DNA from 4 places in the Pseudomonas sp. LB3P58 genome. Region 4 is predicted to be linked to each of the others. Evidence: predicted binding sites of a transcription regulator. Region 4 holds the regulator's gene; each other region holds the start of a gene.
The links. Region 4 encodes FliA, which starts transcription of late flagellar genes. Its sites were predicted from a motif close to CTAAAGTTTNNNNNNNNNNNGCCGNTAA; they were not measured.

Region 1: a site for FliA is predicted at 1,419-1,446, ahead of ACYZTZ_RS23670 (methyl-accepting chemotaxis protein). Genes of this name have one in related genera too.
Region 2: a site for FliA is predicted at 1,884-1,911, ahead of ACYZTZ_RS29810 (methyl-accepting chemotaxis protein). Genes of this name have one in related genera too.
Region 3: a site for FliA is predicted at 2,284-2,311, ahead of ACYZTZ_RS00990 (methyl-accepting chemotaxis protein). Genes of this name have one in related genera too.

The regions. Positions count from the first base shown of each region.
Region 1 covers NZ_JBUBVE010000001.1:5,080,848-5,084,801, reverse strand. The annotation lists gene clpB (ATP-dependent chaperone ClpB) at 1-629, shown strand, start outside; tRNA gene ACYZTZ_RS23690 (tRNA-Asn) at 930-1,005, shown strand; tRNA gene ACYZTZ_RS23685 (tRNA-Pro) at 1,015-1,091, shown strand; tRNA gene ACYZTZ_RS23680 (tRNA-Lys) at 1,097-1,172, shown strand; tRNA gene ACYZTZ_RS23675 (tRNA-Pro) at 1,270-1,346, shown strand; gene ACYZTZ_RS23670 (methyl-accepting chemotaxis protein) at 1,514-3,139, shown strand; gene ACYZTZ_RS23665 (HvfA family oxazolone/thioamide-modified RiPP metallophore) at 3,202-3,600, opposite strand; gene ACYZTZ_RS23660 (NAD(P)/FAD-dependent oxidoreductase) at 3,925-3,954, opposite strand, start outside.
Region 2 covers NZ_JBUBVE010000001.1:6,396,087-6,400,040, forward strand. The annotation lists gene ACYZTZ_RS29810 (methyl-accepting chemotaxis protein) at 1-1,807, opposite strand, end outside; gene ACYZTZ_RS29815 (lipoprotein) at 2,092-2,346, shown strand; gene ACYZTZ_RS29820 (lipocalin family protein) at 2,378-2,947, shown strand; gene ACYZTZ_RS29825 (IS4 family transposase) at 3,153-3,954, shown strand, end outside.
Region 3 covers NZ_JBUBVE010000001.1:221,135-225,088, reverse strand. The annotation lists gene ACYZTZ_RS00995 (hypothetical protein) at 1-48, opposite strand, end outside; gene ACYZTZ_RS00990 (methyl-accepting chemotaxis protein) at 165-2,195, opposite strand; gene ampE (regulatory signaling modulator protein AmpE) at 2,425-3,261, opposite strand; gene ampD (1,6-anhydro-N-acetylmuramyl-L-alanine amidase AmpD) at 3,258-3,818, opposite strand; gene ACYZTZ_RS00975 (DUF1631 domain-containing protein) at 3,883-3,954, opposite strand, start outside.
Region 4 covers NZ_JBUBVE010000001.1:1,108,840-1,112,793, reverse strand. The annotation lists gene ACYZTZ_RS05175 (chemotaxis protein CheA) at 1-481, opposite strand, end outside; gene ACYZTZ_RS05170 (protein phosphatase CheZ) at 519-1,307, opposite strand; gene ACYZTZ_RS05165 (chemotaxis response regulator CheY) at 1,338-1,709, opposite strand; gene fliA (RNA polymerase sigma factor FliA) at 1,877-2,617, opposite strand; gene fleN (flagellar synthesis regulator FleN) at 2,614-3,444, opposite strand; gene flhF (flagellar biosynthesis protein FlhF) at 3,561-3,954, opposite strand, start outside.

The DNA.
Region 1 (3,954 bases), 4.0 Mb from region 4:
TGATTGGTGCGCCACCAGGCTACGTAGGCTATGAAGAGGGCGGTTACCTGACCGAGGCGGTGCGTCGCAAGCCTTATTCGGTGATCCTCCTGGACGAGGTCGAGAAGGCCCACCCGGACGTCTACAACATCTTGCTGCAAGTGCTGGAAGATGGCCGACTGACCGACAGTCATGGCCGCACGGTGGATTTCAAAAATACCGTGATTGTCATGACCTCCAACCTCGGTTCGGTGCAGATCCAGGAACTGGTCGGTGATCGTGAGGCGCAGCGTGCGGCAGTGATGGATGCGATTTCCACGCACTTCCGGCCGGAGTTCATCAACCGGGTCGATGAAGTGGTGATCTTCGAGCCGTTGGCTCGGGATCAGATCGCGGGCATTACCGAGATCCAGTTGGGTCGTCTGCGCAGTCGCCTGACCGAGCGCGAGCTGAAGCTTGATCTCAGCCCTGAGGCCATGGATAAGCTGATCGCGGTGGGTTACGACCCGGTTTACGGCGCACGGCCGCTCAAACGAGCGATCCAGCGCTGGATCGAGAACCCGCTGGCTCAGTTGATTCTGTCGGGTCGTTTCATGCCCGGCGATACCGCCCGGGGTGTAGTGGAAAACGACGAAATCGTATTCGTCTGATCCGCCCAGGCAACAAAACTGATGAGGCCTCGCATTGCGAGGCCTTTTTTTCGCCAGGCTGTTGAACTCTAAGGAAAAGGCTTGTAAAGTGCGCCCCGCAGTAAGTCGCCCTGAAGGGTTCCAGCTCCCCAAGCAGGAATCTGAAATAAGTTGCAAATCATTAACTTGAAAGCAATTTAGGGGGTTGACAGAGGTGCTTAAGATTGTAGAATAGCGCGCCTCAGACACACGAACGCAGCGATGCGAACGGGTCGAAGAGAACGCAGTAAAGCTTCACCGTTGTAAATTGAAATATGTAGTTCCGTGATAGCTCAGTCGGTAGAGCAAATGACTGTTAATCATTGGGTCCCAGGTTCGAGTCCTGGTCACGGAGCCAATTTCAAGCCGGGGTATAGCGCAGTCCGGTAGCGCGCCTGCTTTGGGAGCAGGATGTCAGGAGTTCGAATCCCCTTACCCCGACCATTTTTGGGTCGTTAGCTCAGTTGGTAGAGCAGTTGGCTTTTAACCAATTGGTCGTAGGTTCGAATCCCACACGACCCACCATTTTTGAAACCAGTTAACGCTGGGATCAGATCTTAAGATCAGAGGCCAAAAGCACTGATCGAAGAAGGCGACTTTTTAAAGGTCGCCTTTTTATTACCGGGGTATAGCGCAGTCCGGTAGCGCGCCTGCTTTGGGAGCAGGATGTCAGGAGTTCGAATCCCCTTACCCCGACCATATTAAAAATCCTCGTATCGAAAGATACGGGGATTTTTTTTGTCTTCGATTTTTTGTCTTCGAGAAATAACACTTCAGTCATCGTACAACTTGCCGATAACGAGGCGACGGGGTACTGCCGAAACAACGCCCCTTACCCAAGCCACTACAAGAAAAGGGCGTTCGTTATGGTGCTTCGTCAGTTAAATATCGCTCCTCGGGCAGCCTTGGGGTTTGCCCTGATTGCCGTATTGGTCGCGTTGCTCGGGATTTTTGCCCTGGGGCAGATGTCGAGCATTCGCGACAGCGAGGTCGCGGTGGAGAAACAATGGCTGCCGAGCATTCGCGGTGGTGACGAGATCCGCGAAATCATGCTGCGCATCCGCACTATTTCCCTGCGCATGGCCCTGGATCAGGACCCGAAGAACATTCCGGTCTACCGTGGCCAGATGGACACCCGCGATAAAGAGTTGGGCGAAAAAATTGCGGCGTATGACAAGTTGGTCAACACCGCAGAAGGCAAGGCCTTGTATGACCAGTTCAAAACCACCTTCGCGGCTTATCGTGCCGGTATTGCCCAATCTTTTTCCCTGGCCGAACAGGGGCGTCATGACGAATTGACCAAACTGCTGCTGATCGACATGAAAACCGTGGTCGATGGTTCCGGCAAACAGCTCACTGACCTGGCGGATCTGTTCGCCAAACAAGTCGCCGCCGAGAGCCAGAAATCTGCAGCGCATTACGAAACGTCGCGAATGATCGTCAGTCTGTTCATCGCGTTGGCGGCATTGGCCACCGTCGGCCTCGCCATGCTGCTGACCCGCAGCATCATCAAACCGTTGAGCGAAGCGCTGCATGCCGCAGAAAACGTGGCACGAGGCGACCTGACGCGCCCCATCGAAACCCATGGCAACGATGAAGTGAGTCGCTTGCTCAAGGCGTTGGCGACCATGCAACACAACCTGCGTGAAACCTTGCAAGGTATCAGCGGCTCCGCGGCGCAATTGGCGACAGCGGCTGACGAGTTGAATGCGGTCACGCTCGACAGCACGCAGAATCTGCAACAGCAGAACAACGAGATCGAACAAGCGGCGCCGGCTGTCACTGAAATGACCACCGCGGTGGAGGAGGTCGCTCGCAACGCGGTGTCGACCTCCGACGCCACGCGCCAATCCAGTGAGTCCGCGCATGCCGGCCAGGAGCGGGTCAGCGAAACAGTCACGGCCATCGGCGCCCTGGCCAGCGATGTGCAGATCACGGGCGGGTTGGTGCAGTCCCTGGCCAACCAGTCTCAGGACATCGGCAAGGTACTGGATGTGATTCGTGCGATTGCCGAGCAAACCAACTTGCTGGCCCTCAACGCTGCCATTGAAGCGGCGCGCGCCGGGGAAAGCGGTCGAGGTTTCGCGGTGGTTGCCGACGAAGTTCGCGCTTTGGCTTATCGCACGCAGCAATCGACTCAGGAAATCGAGCAAATGGTTCAGGGCATGCGCAACGGCTCAACTCAGGCGCTGGATTCCATGCAAGCCAGCTCAACCCGTGCGGCCAGCACATTGGCCTTGGCCGAGCGTGCAGGCGAAGCGTTACAGACCATCACCGCGTCGGTGCATCAGATCCACGAGCGCAACCTGGTGATCGCCAGCGCTGCCGAAGAACAGGCGCAGGTGGCACGTGAAGTGGATCGCAACCTGGTGAATATTCGCGACCTTTCGGTGCGATCTGCCGCCGGGGCGGATCAGACCAGCGCGTCCAGCCATGAGCTATCTCAATTGGCTAATGCCTTGCAGGGCATGGTGCGGCGCTTCCAGCTTTAATTTTTCCAGACGCAAAAAAGCCGCGCTTCTCGATGGAAAAGCGCGGCTTGGTTCTCTGACGCTTAGGCGCCGTCTTGGTCTTTCAAGTGCTCGAACAGACCTTTTGGCATTTTCTTGCCATTGGCTTCGTAGTTGGCCTTCACGTTGTCGAAAGCCTCTTGCTCGTCGATGAAGCCGTCATGGTTGGTGTCGATCTTGTCGAAATTGGACTTCGGCGCGACTTTCAGAAATTCGGCACGGGATACCTTGCCGTCGCCATCCGTGTCGGTTTTTGCCATCGACGCATCGCCACATTTGCCTTCGCCACATTTACCTTCAGGCGTCTTCACCACCTGTTCGGCCGAGGCCAGCAGGTAACCCTGAGTCAGAGGTTGCGAGGCGAAAACAGCGCCGGACAACATCATGCCACCGGCCAAAACAGCGCCGAGCAAACCGATAGTGTTTTTGGTGGTACGGGACATTTCAAATCTCCTGGGTTGCACGACACAACCGTTCGATAAAGGACGCCACGTCAGTGCGGCGATAACCGTAGCGGGCGGGGTGCCTTGCTCGGGTGTGGCCATTTAGCGGGCATGGTGTATCGCTACTGTGTCGCGCAAGGGGGGAGTTTGTAAGCGAAGGGGATGAAACGGCAGGGGAGATACAGTGAGACACACATCTCCAAATCAATGGAGATCAACTGTGGGAGTGAGCCTGCTCGCGATGGCGGTGTGTCAGGCGACATTGATGTCGACTGAACGGACGCTATCGCGAGCAGGCTCGCTCCCACAGTGGGTTGTGTTTTGTTAGTGAAGCTTCAGTCGCGGCTCAGTCCC
Region 2 (3,954 bases), 5.3 Mb from region 4:
TCTCCACACCTTCCTGATTCAGCGTGTTGATCTCGGTAATGTCGACGTTGATCGACTCCACCACCGCCGTTTGCTCTTCCGTCGCAGTGGCTACCGACTGGTTCATCCCGTCGATCTCACCGATACGCTGGGTCACGCTCCCCAGGCGTTCGCCCGCCTGGTTGGCGATGCCGACGCTGCTTTCGCTCTGGCGCTGGCTGTCGGTCATGGTGATCACGGCTTCCCGGGCGCCGACTTGCAGTTCCTCGATCATCTTCTGCACTTGCTGCGCCGAATCCTGAGTACGGTGCGCGAGGTTACGCACTTCGTCCGCTACCACGGCAAAACCACGACCGGCTTCACCGGCACGGGCCGCTTCGATGGCGGCGTTGAGTGCCAGCAGGTTGGTCTGCTGGGAGATGCTGGTGATCACTTCCAGAATCTGCCCGATGTTCACGGTGTTGCTGTTGAGTGTTTCGATATTGCCGCACGAATCGCTGATCTTCGCCGAGAGCTGCTGCATCGCCGCGATGGTTTTATCCACGACTTGCTGACCGTCTTCGGCCAATGCGCGAGCATCGCTCGAATGCTGAGAGGCGAGGGCGGCGTTCTGAGCAATTTCCTGGGCGGCGGCGCCCAGCTCGTTGATGGCGGCGGCGACGCTGCTGGTGCGCGAGGCTTGCTGGTCGGAGTTGAACATCGACGAGTTCGACGCGGCAACCACACGCAAGGCGACTTCGTTGACCTGGCCGGTGGCCGAGGACACTTCGCGAATCGAGGTGTGAATACGCTCCACAAAACGGTTGAACGAGGTGCCCAGCGCACCAAATTCGTCCTGGCCGTGAATGGTCAGGCGTTTGGTCAAGTCACCTTCGCCTTCGGCGATGTCATGCATGGCGCGGCCCATGGTCAACAGCGGCTGCATCAGGAAGCTGATCAGCATGCCCAACAGCGCGATGATGATCACCACGGCAATGACCATGGCGATGATCGCCGAGGTGCGGAATTCGCTGAGCATCGAGAACGCGGTGTCCTGATCCAGCACCAGCGCCACGTACCAGTCTGCCGAGGGCACACCGTTGACGTGGGTAAAGGAGATGAATTGAGCCTTGCCGTCGATCTCGACTTCTTTCATGCCCGGGCTGACTTTCGGCGCGCCGTTCGGGTAGGCGTCGGTCAGGCTCTTGAGCACCAGCTTGCTGTCCGGGTGGATCAGGATCTTGCCGTCGGCACTGACGATAAACGCATGGCCGTGGCCGCCGAAGTTCAGCGAGTTGATGATCGCGCTGACGCTGGACAGGTCGATGTCTGCGCCGGCGACTCCGATCATTTGATTCTGATGTTTCACCGGAGTGGCAACGGTGATCACCAGTTTGCCCGACGATGCGGCGATGTACGGTTCGGTGACGATGGTCTGTTGCGCACCGTTGGCCGCCTTGTACCAGCCACGGGCGCGGGGGTCGTAATCTGCCGCACGATTGCCGGCCGGGACCGAGAACATCACGCCGTCGGTGCCACCGAAGTAGCTCAACTGAAAATTGCTGGTGTAGGCGGGCAGGTCGATGGCGCGCTTGAGGTTGGCCGGGGCGCTGCCGTCCACGGCGATCTGCTGGGACAGCGATTGCAGCAACTGGATGCGGCTTTCCAGCCAGGTCTGGATGTTGCTGGTGGTCAGGCTGCCGAGTTCCTGCATCGAGGATTCGGTACTGCTGCGCAGGGTTTGCCGCTGGCGGTAGTCGTTGAAGAGGATGAAGCAAGCGAATGCAACGGCCACCACGAGGGCGGCAGCCAACAAGATCTTGTGGCTGAACTTCATGTTTCTGGTCATTAAATGAGCTACCGCGAAGAGGCTGGTCAACAAAGGGGCGTCAATTTGCCACAGTCGTGGGCTTTGCGCTGCTTTTATGTCGACTGACCGGCGCCAAAGATTAGGCGGCTTTTTGCGAAAACCGACGAAATACTCAATAGCGAAAGAAAGTTGCTGATTTTTCGAAAAAAGGTAGACGAGCGGCCTGATAAATAGCCGGCCGACCAGGGAACCAGACAGGGGTTTTCTCTTCTAAGCTTCAGCTTGGCAGCCATGCCATTCCCCTTCGCCCCAGGAGCTACACCATGTCGCTGCGTTCTATCGCCCTGCTTTCGTTCTGCGTGTTGTTGGCCGCTTGCAGCAAGATCAATCAGGAAAACTACTCGAAGCTGTCGTCAGGCATGCCCAAGGCCGAGGTAGAAACCTTGCTGGGCAAACCCGCTGATTGCTCGGGCGCGCTCGGCATGTCCAGTTGCACTTGGGGCGACAAGAACAGCTTTATCAGCGTGCAGTACGCCGGTGACAAAGTGCTGATGTTTTCCGGCCAAGGCCTGAAGTAATCCGGGGCTATGCGCCCACGGGAGAAAAACAATGAAACGGTTACTGATAGTCCTTTTAGCCGGCCTGGTATTGGCCGGCTGCGCCACTTCCGGCGTAGATCCGTTGGCACCGAAAACCGTCAACAGCGTCAATCTCAAGAAGTACCAAGGGACCTGGTACGAGTTGGCTCGTCTGCCGATGTATTTCCAGCGCAACTGCGCGCAATCCGAAGCCCATTACACGCTCAAGCCTGACGGCAAGGTGTTGGTGCTCAATCGCTGCCTGACGGCAGACTGGCAATGGGAAGAGGCCAAAGGCGTGGCCTGGCCACAGGAGCCGGGCAAAACCGACAAGCTGTGGGTCGAGTTCGATACCTGGTTTTCGCGGCTGATTCCGGGTGCGGCGAAGGGAGAGTACTGGGTGTTGTACGTCAGCGATGACTACAAGACCGCCATTGTTGGCGACCCGAGCCGCAAGTATCTGTGGCTGCTGTCACGGACCCCGACGGTCAATGGTGTAGTGCGTGAGGAACTGCTGAGCAAGGCGCGTCAGCAGGGTTACGACACTACGCGGCTGATCTGGCGCGCGACCGATACGCAGATGGCCAAGACTTCGAACTGATTACTCCGCTACTGATCGTTCCCACGCTCCGCGTGGGAATGCAGCCCGGGACGCTCCGCGTCCCAAAGCGGACGCAGAGCGTCCATTGAGGCATTCCCACGCAGAGCGTCACTAGTGTCCGGTAAAAACCCAAGGGGGAGCTTGCTCCCCCTTGCTGTGCCTGCTTCGTAAGCAATAATCAGGTTTTCAGACTCGATTTTCGCCCATGTTCAGCAGCACTCGATTTGCGCAAATGCTCCAGGCCCTTCCTCATCAGCTCTTCAAAGCCGCCGTCAAACGCTGTGGCGCTGATCGTTACGCCAAACAATTCACGTCCTGGGATCTGCTCGTCACGTTGATTTTTGGCCAGCTGACACAAGCCAAAAGCTTGCGCACGTTGGCGACAGCTTCACAGTCGCTGCAACCCCATCGTCACCACCTCAACGCCAAGAACATGGTGCGTTCAACCCTTTGTGATGCGTTGAACAAGCGCAGCTCAGAGCCGTTTCGGCTGGCCTGCGAGCACCTGCTTCAGGGCATTGGCCGCAAGCAGCGCAAGTCGCTCGAAGCCATGATCACCCTGATCGATTCGACCTCGATCAGCCTGCGCGGACCCGGTTTTGACGAATGGACCACCGCGACGAAAACCCGCATAACCCAAGGCTTGAAGGTGCATGTGGCCATCGATCCACAGCAAACAGCCCCGACTTACGTAAACATCACCGCCGCCAACGTCAACGATCTGAGCGATGCCCTGACCATGCCGCTTGAAGCGGGTATGACGTACGTTTTCGACAAGGGTTACTGCGACTACAACTGGTGGCACCAGATTGATCAGATGGGTTCTTTCTTCGTCACACGACTGAAGAAAAACGCCAATCTAAAGCCGGTAGAAAACTTGAGGGAACAGGATGCACCGGAATTCATTGAGGCGGATGAATCGGTCTTGTTCGGTAAGAAATACCTGAACGCTCGACGTCCGAATCACTACCAAAATCAGGCTGTGCGTCGGGTTCAGATCCGCCGAG
Region 3 (3,954 bases), 890 kb from region 4:
CCCGCAATGAGCGCAATGACCCTGGATTCCAATCGTTACCGCAGACATAACCGAGCCTCCTCAGGGCGGGTCCAAGTGATTGATCTGCCTTCATTAAAGACCAAAAACCAGACGGCGGAGGAAAAATTGCCCGCCCGTTCAAATTGTAGGAGCCGGGGTGTTTTTCAGACCCGGAACGCGCTGATCAGTTGCTTGAGCTCCACCACCTGAGCCGACAACGCACGGCTGGCATCCTCAGTCTGGTGCGCACCTTCGGCAGTACGCTCACCGGCGCGGTTGATTTCGACAATATTCTGGTCGATGTCATGGGCCACGGCGGTCTGCTGCTCTACCGCGGCGGCGATTTGCTGGTTCTGATCGACGATCATGCCGACTGCACCGAGGATGTTTTCCAGCGCTTGCTGAACCTTTTCCGACTGCCCCACCGTGCCGTTGGCCATCTGATGACTGGTCCCCATCGCCTTCACCGCAGCGCCGACACCGCTGTGCAGCTTGGCAATCATCTGCTCGATTTCCTCGGTCGATTGCTGGGTGCGCTTGGCCAGTGTCCGGACCTCGTCCGCCACCACCGCAAAACCACGGCCCTGCTCACCGGCCCGAGCGGCTTCGATGGCCGCGTTGAGGGCCAAGAGGTTGGTCTGTTCGGCGATGCTCTTGATCACCTCCAGCACACGGCTGATGGACTGGCTGTCGCTGGCCAGTTGATTGATCACCAGCACCGACTGATCGATCTCACTGGCCAGTGCAGCGATGCTGCCCTGCTGGGACTCCACCAGCCCGCGCCCGCTGATGGTCTCATCGTTGACGCTATGGGCGCTGCTGACCGCTGCCGCGGCACTGCGTGCAACCTCAAGTGAGGTGGCCGACATCTGGTTCATGGCCGTGGCAACCTGCTCGATCTGCGTGCGCTGCCCCGCCACTGCCTGGTTGCTCTGGGCGGAAACGTTCTCCACCTGCCCGGCCTGGCGCTCGACCTCACAGACGGTCTGGCCGACCCGCTCGATCAGGTCATGGATTTTCTTCACGGTGCCGTTGAACACCTCGCCCAACTCGCCCAGTTCATCGCGGCTGTTGGCGCTGAAGGTCACCGTCATGTCGCCGGCTGCGACTTTGTCCATCACCGCGCCAAGACGCTTGAGGGTGGTGCGGGTCGAGGCGTAGAAGCCGCCATAGAGGTAAAAAATCAACACAAACACCACCGACAGCGCCACGGCCTGCAAAACCATATGGGTGCGATTCTGCTCCAGTCGCTGTTGCAGCTGGGTGCCGAGAAACTTCAGGGTGGCTTCATTGAGTTGGTAGGTCTGATCCATCAGGCCTGTGACCTGATCGTAAAAGCCCTGCCACGGCGCATCCAGCGTGTCGGCCATCACTACCTGCTCTTCGAACAGCTCACTGGCCTTTTTCAACGACGCCTTGCTGCTATCGGCCTGAGCGGCCAGGGTTTCCCGTGCCGCTTTGCTAGAGCCCATTGCGTCCTGCAACTTCAGGGCATATTCGGCCTGCAGTTTTTCGATCTGTGCCAGCAACTCATCAAAACGGGTACTCGATGCCGAGTTGAGAAAGCCCTGTCCCAGCGAAAAAGAGCCCATCGCCCGACCTTCACCCAGAAGCTGGGTCACTGGCGGGGTGACATTGGTGATGAGTTCGCTCAGCTGGCGCATGTCGCTCTGGGTATCGCGGCTGAGGCCGGCCTGAGTGGCGATGATCTGGCTGAAAATTTGCGCATTGCCGAGCAACTTGCCGATCATCGCGCTTTTGCTTTGCAGGGAGTTTTCCGCTTGCTGGGCCTTGAACGCGGCGATCATTTCATCGCGCTTGCCATCGAAAACCATGATTTGCTCGGGGTCCGCGGTCATCGCCGTCAGCCCTTGCAAACGGGTCAGCACACTTTGCCCCAGGGTACTGATCTGCGACTCGACATTGCCGGCCTTGCCAGACTGACCGAGGGTGACGTTGATCTGCACCAGGTTGTTCAGGGTTTCCAGATCGCGCCGTAACGTCAGGCTGCTGCCCAGCAGGTCGAGGCTTTGCAGTTCGACCCGGGTGCCCTGGAACTCTCGATAAGAATCGCGCACCAGATAGAAGTTGGTCACCAGCATCGGCACAAGGAACAGCACGCTGATCAGGCTGAACTTCATGCCAAAGCTCAGGCGGTTCATCAGCGCGACGGCGGGATAGAGCAAGCTCTTCACTGGAAGTCTCCCTTTGATTTCTTATTTTTATTGGCAGGCGCGGGTCGACAGCAGATAGCCACTATTCGGCGCTGTCTCTGTATAGCTCAAATCGGCGGGAGGTTTTGTAACTTAAGGTTAACGAAAAAGATCGTCCGAACGCGGCCTGAACCTTCGGCATCTCCTACAGGGATCGTATAAATCTGTAGGAGCTGCCGAAGGCTGCGATCTTTTAGGCTTTAAGCAGATATCAAGGAAGGACTGTCCACAACGCAAAACCGGCGTACCAGAGCACCGCCGCGCGCAGCAGCAGTTCCCAGATCCGGTCAAGGCTGTTGATGCCGTCAGGCCCGACCACCGGTGCCGGGATTTCACCGGCCACCAGCCCGACCTTCTCGATCAATTGGGCGGCGCTGATGTTCCAGTTCAGCAGTTCGTGCAGCATCACCCGGCTGACCGCGACAAAGTTGCCGACCAACGCAAAACTCGCCGCCAGCAAACGCACCGGCACCCAGTCGAACGCATGACGCAGTTTTGCCGCGCGCTCGACCACGGCCTGGTTCTGCCCATGTTCTTCGGCCAGGGCCAGCAGTCGATAGCTCAGGGCTGCGACCGGACCCAACAGGAAGTACCAGAAAATCACCGCAAAAAAGCTCTGATACGCCTCCCACAGCAGATGCCCTTGGACCCGTTCCAGCAGTTGCTCGCCGCTATCGGCGCAGATACCCAGGTCGCGGTTCGCCACAAGAGCGGCCGCTTCCAGGTCTTCCCGGCGCCAGGCATCGCGAAACGGCCCGAGACCGGCCAGCAGATCACCGCGGCCGAGACTGTAAATCACCACCAGCAGGTGCACCGGCAACGCCAGCAGACCGTAAGCCACCGGGTTCAGTACCAACAGCAGCAAACCCAACAGTGCCACTGGCAACAACACCAGGATCACCAAGATCAGCCACGGACTTTTCGCCAGACGCGGGCTGACCTCAAGCTTGTTCAGCTCGCGAACCCATCCACCATCGCGCTGAATCCGATGACGCAGGGCCGAGAACTTCTCGATCCAGACCGCCAACAGCAACACCAGAAAACTCATTGTTGTTCCTCTTGTGCCAGGGCAGCGCGATAGCGTGCCCAGTCGAACGCCGGCCCCGGATCGGTTTTACGCCCGGGTGCGATGTCGCTATGCCCACAGATGCGTTGTGCGGTGATACCCGTGAACGTGCTTTGCAGCTGCCGGGTCAGGGTCGTCAACGCTTGATACTGAGCATCGGTGAACGGCAGATCATCCGTGCCTTCAAGTTCGATGCCCACGGAAAAATCGTTACAGGTTTCCCGCCCTTCGAAACTCGAGACGCCGGCATGCCAGGCACGTTCAAGACAAGAGACAAACTGAGTGACAGTGCCGTCACGTTCGATCAGAAAATGCGCAGACACACGCAGGTCGGCGATCCCTTCAAAGTAGGGGTGCTCCGTGACATCCAGACGATTCTGGAAAAATTCCTGCACCTTACCGGTAGCGAACTGCGCTGGCGGCAGGCTGATGTTGTGGATCACCAGCAGGGAAATTTCGCCCGAGGGGCGCGCATTGAAGTTGGGCGAGGGGCAAATATCTACGCCCTGACACCAACCGCTCGCGGGGTCCAACTGCATACAGGTTCCTTCAACGACGACTGTGTTGGCGCCCAGTATGCCGTGATAGACCCTCGTGGCGCGATCACTTGCCGCGATTGAGGCGCCGCAGGTTGCCGATCACCGACTCCAGCGCCCGGTCGAACAACAAGGTGTC
Region 4 (3,954 bases):
GTTCGAATTCGTTATCGGTGATGTCACCCGATTCGCTCTCGGCGGCAGGTTCTTCCACCACCTCGGCGACCGGTGCCGTTTCATCGGCGGTTTGCGGCTCGGCCAGACGGGCCAGTGCCGCAAGCAATTCTGGCGTGGCAGCCGTGATCGGGCTGCGTTCGCGGACTTCGGTAAACATGCCGTTCACCGCATCCAGCGCTTCGAGAACCACGTCCATCAGTTCCGAGTCGACGCGACGTTCACCCTTGCGCAGGATGTCGAACACGTTCTCGGCGATGTGACAGCACTCCACCAGCTCGTTGAGCTGGAGGAAGCCGGCGCCTCCTTTTACAGTGTGAAAACCGCGAAAAATTGCATTGAGCAAGTCCGCATCGTCTGGTCGGCTTTCAAGCTCGACCAGCTGTTCGGACAGTTGCTCTAGAATCTCGCCGGCCTCAACCAGGAAATCCTGAAGGATCTCTTCATCGGCGCCGAAGCTCATTAAGGGGGTGCTCCTAAAGGTCTAAAAACCTAAAAACCTAAAATCCAAGACTGGATAGCAAATCGTCCACATCGTCCTGACCGGACACAACGTCTTCTCTTTTATCGGCATGAATCTGCGGACCTTCACCCTGAGAGAGATGTTTTTGCGGATCTTTTTCTGCCAGCATCGCTTCACGGTCATGTTCGATGCCCGCAAAGCGGTCCACCTGACTGGCCATAAGCACGAGCTTGAGCAGGTTGCTTTCAACTTCGGTGACCAATTGGGTCACGCGCTTGATCACCTGACCGGTGAGGTCCTGGTAATCCTGAGCGAGCAGAATGTCGTTGAGGTTGCTCGACACAACGCGATTGTCTTCGCTGCTGCGTGTCAGGAAACCGTCGACTCGCCGGGCCAGCTCGCGGAACTCTTCAGCCCCGACTTCGCGACGCATGAACCGTCCCCAGTCGGTGCTCAAGGCCTGGGCTTCGTTGCTCAGGCCGTTGACCAGCGGCGTGGCGTTTTCCACCAGGTCCATGGTGCGGTTGGCAGCCGCCTCGGTCAGCTTGACCACATAACCCAGACGCTCGGTGGCATCCGTGATCTGCGAGACTTCCTCGGCTTGCGGCATGTGCGGGTCAATCTGGAAATTGACGATCGCGCTATGCAGCTCGCGAGTGAGCTTGCCCACTTCCTGATACAGGCCACGGTCACGGGTCTGATTGAGCTCATGGATCAGTTGCACAGCGTCGCCGAACCTGCCTTTTTCAAGGCTTTCGACCAGTTCGACCGCGTGTTTTTTCAGAGTCGATTCGAAATCGCCCTGTGAAGACTCGTTATGCTCCATAGCTCCCCCGTGGCGCAGTGGCTTCGCACATCAACCGATGCGTTCGAAAATCTTCTCGATTTTTTCTTTTAACGCCTGGGCCGTGAAGGGCTTGACCACATAGCCGTTAACACCGGCCTGGGCTGCCTCGATGATCTGCTCGCGCTTGGCTTCAGCGGTCACCATCAGCACCGGCAGGTGCTTGAGCTTTTCATCGGCACGCACGTGGCGCAGCAGGTCGATACCGGTCATGCCAGGCATGTTCCAGTCTGTTACCAGAAAGTCGATGCTGCCGCTGTTGAGAACCGGAATGGCAGTAGTGCCATCGTCGGCCTCGACCGTGTTGGTGAACCCAAGGTCACGCAACAGGTTTTTAATGATCCGCCGCATCGTTGAGAAGTCATCAACGATGAGGATTTTCATGTTCTTGTCCAATTCGACCTCCAAGCAGTCTTAAACGCGCCCAGCACCTGGACGCGCCATTTCAATCAATCCGGCAAAGCACTCAATGACTGTCTGGAGCACAACAGATCGGGACCGGTACGGTTCAACACCCCACCCGCCGCGTTCGCAGTGTCCCCACACTGCCTTCAGCGCGCTCGCCACTCCCCCAAACGCCCCCGCAAACGGGCCGCGCACTGGCTGTGTAACTGGCTGACCCGAGATTCGCTGACCCCCAGGACCTCACCGATTTCCTTGAGATTCAACTCTTCGTCGTAGTACAGCGCCAACACCAGTCGCTCACGCTCCGGCAAATTGGCAATCGCGTCCGCCAGCGCCGCCTGGAAGCGTTCATCTTCCAGATCGCGTGACGGCTCGAGATGAGCACTGGCGCCATCCTCGTGCAGCCCTTCGTGTTCGCCGTCCTGCAACAGATCGTCGAAACTGAATAGCCGGCTGCCCAGGGTGTCGTTCAAAATCCCGTAATAATCGTCGAGACTCAATTGGAGTTCGGCCGCAACCTCGTGATCTTTAGCGTCACGGCCGGTTTTAGCTTCAATAGAGCGAATTGCGTCGCTGACCATCCGGGTATTGCGGTGGACCGAACGTGGCGCCCAGTCCCCCTTGCGTACTTCATCGAGCATCGCGCCACGGATTCGTATGCCCGCGTACGTCTCGAAACTCGCGCCTTTGCTGGCGTCGTATTTGGTCGACACTTCAAGCAGGCCGATCATCCCGGCCTGGATCAGGTCTTCGACCTGGACACTGGCTGGCAGACGCGCCAGCAAGTGGTAGGCAATGCGTTTAACCAGTGGCGCGTAACGCTCGATCAGCTCGTACTGCGCGTCACGTGCCGACTTCTTGTAGAGGTTGTAGCCACTGGCTGTCATAGCACAGGTCCTGCGGTTTGTTGCACGAGGCGCTCGACGAAAAACTCCAGGTGCCCACGCGGGTTGGCAGGCAGCGGCCAGGTATCGACCTTCTGTGCAATGGCCTTGAACGCCAGTGAGCACTTGGACCGAGGGAAGGCTTCGTAGACGGCGCGCTGCTTTTGCACTGCCTTGCGCACACTTTCGTCGTAAGGCACCGCGCCGACGTATTGTAAGGCGACGTCAAGGAAGCGATCCGTGACCTTGGTCAACTTGGCGAACAGGTTGCGACCTTCCTGCGGGCTCTGGGCCATGTTGGCCAGGACGCGGAAGCGGTTCATGCCGTAATCGCGGTTCAGCAGTTTGATCAGTGCGTAGGCATCTGTGATCGAGGTCGGTTCGTCGCAGACCACCAGCAAGACTTCTTGCGCTGCGCGAACGAAACTGACGACCGACTCACCAATACCCGCAGCGGTGTCGATCACCAGCACGTCGAGGTTGTCGCCGATATCGCTGAACGCCTGGATCAGGCCGGCGTGTTGCGCCGGGCTCAAATGAACCATGCTCTGTGTGCCGGACGCGGCCGGGACGATGCGAATGCCGCCAGGGCCCTGCAACAGTACGTCGCGCAGCTCGCAGCGGCCTTCGATCACGTCGGCCAAAGTACGTTTGGGTGTCAGTCCCAGAAGGACGTCGACGTTCGCCAGCCCCAGATCAGCGTCCAGCAGCATGACGCGCCGGCCGAGCTCAGCTAGAGCCAGGGACAAGTTCACTGACACGTTAGTCTTCCCGACGCCACCTTTGCCGCCGGTCACCGCGATCACCTGTACGGGATGCATGCTGCCCATGAATTTTCTTTACCTTGTCTTACTTAGACGGAGGCCACATTACTGGCTGCGCGTTCACTAACTGAACAATGCATGGCAGACCATCGATGTAGGTACAAAAACTGTTCATTAATACCTCAGCCAACCTGCTTGGTCGGGCTGTGGTAAATATCAGCGAACATGTCAGCCATGGCTTCTTCGCTGGGTTCTTCTTGCATTTGCACGCTGACGGCGCGACTGACCAACTGATGACGACGCGGTAGATGCAAATCATCCGGAATCCGCGGGCCATCGGTCAGGTAGGCCACCGGCAATTCATGACTGATGGCCAGGCTCAACACCTCGCCCAGACTTGCCGTTTCATCCAGTTTAGTCAGGATGCAGCCAGCGAGCCCACAACGCTTGTAACTGTGATAAGCGGCCGTTAGAACCTGTTTCTGGCTGGTGGTTGCCAGGACCAGGTAATTTTTTGATTTGATGCCACGACCGGCCAGGCTTTCGAGCTGCATGCGCAGTGCCGGATCGCTGGCC